Linked DNA regions of Ruficoccus amylovorans. The protein of the gene in region 2 binds, or shares a complex with, the protein of the main gene of each other region. Links are inferred from orthologs where the notes say so. Each region holds a gene or a part of one and is shown on either strand. Other genes may lie near its edges.

Region 1 (2,832 bases), on a different replicon or contig from region 2:
CGTGCAGGATTAGGGATATTATCCATAAGACACGGTAATTCCCAGATAATTCAGCAGCCAGACTTCTTTCCAGAGGCGATAGCGACCTTCCTTGGTCAAGTGCCCAAACTCCTCCTGAAGGTCTGTCGGCATGAGAAAACCGAGCTGCCGGTTCAGGCGTTCCAGCGACTGTTGCTCGCGATTAAGTTCTACTACCGGCTCCTCGTCCTGATCCCAGGGCTGGACCTCCACGCCGTTCAGTCTCAGCTCGTGCAGGCGACGACGATGGAAACGAAGAAGCGGCTGGAGGCGGCGCAAAAGCGGCTTGCGACGGATCTCCCAGTCCTCGGGATAGTAGCCTCCGAAGGGGAGAAACACGTTGTCGCTGATGATGCGGCGCCCGTCCGTGGTGTTAGTCGAAAGAATGTAGGCGACATTGACCGCCCCCGCCCGCTGCGGAAAAAACAGGATCTGGCAACGGGTTTCACCATTGCCCTCCTGATAGATGGTCGAGCGGATGGAGAGTGATTGGTCAAACTCCGCCTTGACCGCCTGGAGCTTTTTAAAACCTTGTCCGCGCAGCCAGTCACGCATGGCGATGAGCTTGCGCTGGGCCGGCCACTCGTCACCATCGCGGTTGGGCCCGAATTTCGGGAAAAGGGGGATCGGACTCCGGCTGATCGCTGCGATAACGAGCCAGTTGTACATCGTCTCGATCAGGAACCAGGCGATAAACGCCACCAGCGCCAGCATCCAGAAGGGGCGGTCACTCCAGCCAAACTCGTGCGCAAACACAGCCATCCCGACCGCGAAAAGCAGCCAGCGCAGCCAACGGTTGAGAATGCCGATCACGGGCAGACGCCAATTCAGGTTCCCGAAGCTGACCAACAGGGACACCAGCAGCAATCCGATCACGATCTGAACGGCTAATGACATGCTAATATAGTCAGGGACGCACGCGGTAATGTTCCCGTATGCCCGCGACGGGGCGAATACCGGCCTAGCTCAGGCGCAGCGGCATGATCACGCACAGGAAGTCCTCCAACGTCTTGAAAACGCCGGGGCTCAGCTCGTCCTTGAACTCGAAGTAGATCTCGTCGGCATTGAGGGCCTTGAGCGGGTCGAGCAGGAAATGCGGGTTAAAGGCGACCTGGACTTCTTTGCCTTCGTAGGCGATGGCCATGCGCTCGCGCGACTCACCGACTTCGGGGGACGAACCGCTGATTTCGAGCAGATTGTTGCCCAGCTTCAGCTTGACCGAGTTGTTCTTGTCGCTGGTGACGAGGGCAGCGCGTTGCACGCACTCGGCCATCAGCTCACGCTCGATCTTGATCCGGCTTTCGGTCTCCTTCGGGATGACCTGGCGGTAGTTCGGGTAATTGCCCTCGACGATCTTGGAAACGAGGTAAATCGAATCCACCAGCCCGGACGAGTCCGCCGAATCGGCGGCCATGCGGATTTCGAAGGCAACCTGGCGGTCGGTAAAGGTGATTTTCAGCTCCTGACCCTGGCCGAGCAGGCGCTCCAGCTCAGTCACAGTCTTGGCCGGGAGGATGAAGCTGCCCGCGTTGTCCTCGGTCACTTCGAGTTCCTTGCCGGTGAGGGCCAGGCGGCGGCCATCGGTGGCCACGAGGGTCAGCTTCTGGTCACCGAAAACGAAGTACACGCCGTTGAGGATGTAGCGGTTTTCGTCGGAGCTCATGGCGTAGGAAACGCTCTTGAGCATGCCGAGGATCTCGCCCTGCTGCATGTTGTAAACGTGTTGGTCGGCGAAAGAGGGCAGAGGCGGGAACTCCTCTTGGGCGATGCCCATGATGCGGAATTCCGAACCGCCGGAGGAGCAGGTGATCTTGGCCTGATTGCCGGAGGAAGCGTCGAGCTCGACGCCGGTGTCGGGCAGGGCACGGACGATGGTGGCGAGCTTGCGCACCGGCAGAGTGATCCCACCGGGCTGCTCGATCTCGGCCTTGATCTTACAGCGGATGCCAAGGTCAAGGTTCGTCGTGGTCAGCGAGAGCGTATCGCCCTCGGCCTGGATGAGCACATTGCTCAGAATCGGCATCGTAGCACGGGTGCCAACAACGTTGAGCACCTGTTGGAGTCCGTTCACGAAGTGGTCCCGGTGAATCTTAAACTTCATGTGACAGCGAGAGTGTGGAGTTTTGGTTTTGCTGACAACCTTGTAATATTAATGTATTAGATTTTTAAAAAGGGTATTACTCTTAATAAGGGCTGTCGGCGAGTGGAATAACCGGGTAAAGCCCATGCTATCCAGTCGCTTACCGAATAATTTGGCGGTGGATAACTCCGGGCGCAAGCCTCAATAACCCGGAATAAGATGCCCCCTTTTTTTACCGACAAAGTTATTCGCAACTTACTGGGGGCCTTATCCGTGGTTTGTTCGGGGCCGGGAAGCCCGGTTTTCCGCAAGCTGGGCAGCGGGCGGTTTGGCTCGCCTTGGAACCGGGTGGGTTGCAGGCTATAGAAACGTTTTTTGCCCCAATCCGCCATGACAAAATCCTCCCCCTCCAAATGGTCGCCCTGGGTCCTGCTCGTCTCAGTCGCCGTCCTCCTGCTTATGCTCCTGAGCAGTTTCTACCTCTGGCAACTGTTTAGCTCGCCAAGACTGGTCGAGGAGGCGCGGGAACGGCTGCGGGCAGAGGGGGCGCCGATGACTTTTAGAGAATTGGCGGTTGGCCCGCCCGTCCCTGACGAGGAAAACGCCGCGCTCGTGCTGATTGCGCTGGAGTCGTATTTTACCCGTACGGCTCTGGAGGAGTTTATCGATACTTTTTCGGATTGGGATTACGAGAACGAGAACCACCCCGGTATGCTCGCTCCCTGGACGGAACT
Region 2 (2,970 bases):
TTGACTTTGGCGTAAAGCCCCTTGGGGTCTCGGCTGGCACAGGCCTCGTAGGAGGCTTTTACGTAAACATCCGAAAAGTCCGCCGGGCCGACGATCTCGCGGGCCAGCTGGCGCAGCTCCGCGCGCGGCGTGATAAAGGACGTGATCACGATCAGCCCCGAGTCCGCGTACAGGCGGGCCACATGGGCGATGCGGCGGATGTTCTCGAGCCGGTCCTCGTCGCTGAAGCCGAGGTTGCTGTTGAGCCCGGTGCGGATGTTGTCGCCGTCGAGCACCTGAACGACCCGCCCCTGCGCAAAAAGGGTCTTCTCCAGCGCGATAGCCAGCGTGCTTTTCCCCGAGCCCGACAGCCCGTAGAGCCAGAAAACATGTGCCCGCTGCCCCAGACGCTCCTCCCGCTCGCGACGGGACAGCATTTTCTCGAACTGAGGATATAGGTGCTCCTGTGGCTTGGCTGTCATACGGTTAAGACTGATAGATGTACCGCTGAGAATGGCAATGGCAAGGTTTATTTACTAAATTTGGTAATTTAGTTAAGATAACAACAATACCGCTGCCGAATACCCATCAAACCGCAAAGAGAACGGCTAACAATGAAAGCTCAGGACTCGTCTAACTCGTCTTCCTCGACCGGGATTTCCTCCGCTTCCGGCAAGGCTCCGGCGGCAGCAGCCTGACCTTCCGGCTTCTGTGGGCGGGGTACTTTTTTCAAAAACTTGGGCACGGCCCGCAACCGCTCGTCAAGCAACTCCAGCGTGGCCGGGGAAATACTCTCGCGAGCGGCTTCGAAGCGCTTGCTGCCGGGGAATTCCATCCCTTCGGTCACCCCGGGGACGGAATAGTCGCCCTCCACATCAAAGCTGTAACCGCTCTCCTCCCCCGCCGAAGCAGCAGCAGCCTCCAACACCTCCAGCGGCACATCGTCACCGGGAAGCACAATCGGGGGCAGAGGCGCAGCCTGCTCGCGGTTTTTCTTGCTCGCGGCCGAGGCAGTCGCCCCCTGCCCTGCCCCCTTGGGCGTATCCGGCGAGGTCTTGGACGCCGCGTTCACGCCGCCGTCGCCAGCCGGAGCAGAAGCCCCGGAGCCGGCATCAGGCAACACAATGGGCGGCGGCGTTTGGGCGGGCCTGGATTGAGACTTGGCCGTACCGACATCCGCCGACGGCTTCGCGGCGGGGCCAGTTTCACCCCGTCCGCCCGGCACAGCGGGGGCTTTTTCGCGGGCGGGCACCTTTTTTTCAGGCGCGAGCGATGGGCTTATTTTTTTTTGGCCGGCATCCTCAGGGAGGCCGGCTGCAAGCTGGGAAAGTTCTTTAATCAGCGAATCGATCGCTCGGGACCTGCTCTGGTCAATGGCCCGCAGGAGCGCGACCTCGAAGTTGACCCGCTGCGAAAGTCCCTGACGCACGGTGTGCTCGGCGGATTGGAGCGCGTCGAGCATGCGTGTGAGCGATTCAGCGGTGAGCGGCGTGCCGAGCATGTCGGTTTGCCCGCCCCCGGTGATCGCCTCCAGCAGCGCCTGACGCACGATCCGCTGGATGTCCAGCAGCAGGCGGTAGAGGTCGCGGCCCTCGCTGGCGAGACGCTCAATGGCGGCGAAAAGCGGCTGGTGCGCGGCGGCAGCCATGGCCTCGGTCAGGGCCTTGAGGTCGTCCTCCGAGGCGAGCCCGTAAACGTCGAGCACATTCTCGTCGGTGATCTTGTTGCCACAGAAAGAAATGAGCTGGTCGAGGATCGACTGGGCGTCCCGCATCCCGCCATCGGCCATGCGGGCGATAGTGGTCAGCGCGCCGGGGGTGATGTCGATGGACTCGGCCTTGGCGATTTCGCCGAGCTTGCCCGCGATTTTGTCATCGGGGATGGGCCGGAACTCGAAACGCTGGCAGCGCGAAACGACCGTCGGCAGCACCTTGTGGGCCTCGGTCGTGGCGAAGATGAACTTCACGTGGCTGGGCGGCTCCTCCAGAGTCTTGAGCAGGGCGTTCCAGGCCTGGTTCGAGAGCATGTGCACCTCGTCGATGATGTAGATCTTGTACGTGCCCTGGGCCGGGGAGTACTGGCACTCCTGGCGCAGGTCGCGGATCTGGTCCACCCCGTTGTTCGAAGCACCGTCAATCTCGATCACGTCCATGCAGGAGCCGTCCATGATGGCCTTGCTGATGTCGCTGGTATCATCCGGGGTGGCACTGGGGCCGCCCTCGGCATTGAGGGCCTTGGCAAAGATGCGGGCCGTGGTCGTCTTGCCGGTGCCGCGAGGGCCGACAAAGAGGTAGGCGTGGGCGATGCGGTTGGAGTCGATGGCGTTCTTGAGCGTGCGCACGATGTGCTCCTGCCCGACGAGCTCGTCGAACTGCTTGGGACGCCAGCGGCGGGCGATGACCTGGTAGGCTTCTGCCATGAGTTAACAGCTTGCGCGGCCTCGGCGGCGGCTTCAACAAGAAATACCGTCCGGGCCGCTTTTCGCCCCCGGTCCTGCGCCGAATGAAGACCAAATCCCTATATCCGGGCACAAAAAAGGCCAGGCACCCCACGGCACACGCGAATCCTGACTACCGTTGCTTCCTTCCGGATCTGGCGGGATTCGCCGGTTCGTCGTTGCATGGGACCCGGCCAAGCATCAATATTCCCCCACAATGACCTCTACATCAACATCAAAATACCTTTTTCGTCTGAATGCCCTCTTAATGCTGGTTGCCGCCGCCCTCCTCACCGGCTGCGAAAGCGACCAGACAACCACCGTCAGTGACGGCTTCGGTATGACCTTCACCGAAAGCAACAACAACTAGCGCGCCGGGTTGCCCCCGGAGGCACTCCGGCTGGAGCAGCACCGTGGGGAACAAGTTCCCCTACGCGTCCAGAAAGACCATATTTTTGGGGGCTATGCGCCCCCAAGCCCCGCAGCAGGCAGATTGCTGGTCCAGCCGAACCCTGCACTTTCTGATACTGCCGCATCGCGTCTTGGATGACGGC

Evidence for each region. The genes of interacting proteins can lie anywhere in the genome.
Region 1: the proteins of dnaX (region 2) and dnaN are in contact, whole or in part, in a cryo-EM structure (PDB 8GIZ), measured with the Escherichia coli proteins. The link is inferred for Ruficoccus amylovorans from one-to-one orthologs.

Annotation. Positions count from the first base shown.
Region 1 is NZ_JACHVB010000043.1:44,074-46,905, forward strand. The notes cover bases 50-2,832. They hold dnaN (DNA polymerase III subunit beta), read right to left. Parts: upstream 2,120-2,832; coding sequence 980-2,119; downstream 50-979. Other genes in these bases: H5P28_RS14795 (hypothetical protein), read right to left, coding at 50-915; H5P28_RS14805 (hypothetical protein), read left to right, coding at 2,489-2,832. Outside these bases: more of H5P28_RS14795, read right to left, coding at 19-49. UniProt on the Escherichia coli protein: Confers DNA tethering and processivity to DNA polymerases and other proteins. Acts as a clamp, forming a ring around DNA (a reaction catalyzed by the clamp-loading complex) which diffuses in an ATP-independent manner freely and bidirectionally along dsDNA.
Region 2 is NZ_JACHVB010000012.1:366,245-369,214, reverse strand. The notes cover bases 1-2,921. They hold dnaX (DNA polymerase III subunit gamma/tau), read right to left. Parts: upstream 2,399-2,921; coding sequence 602-2,398; downstream 1-601. Other genes in these bases: H5P28_RS02645 (hypothetical protein), read left to right, coding at 2,634-2,786; cysC (adenylyl-sulfate kinase), read right to left, coding at 1-461. UniProt on the Escherichia coli protein: Part of the beta sliding clamp loading complex, which hydrolyzes ATP to load the beta clamp onto primed DNA to form the DNA replication pre-initiation complex.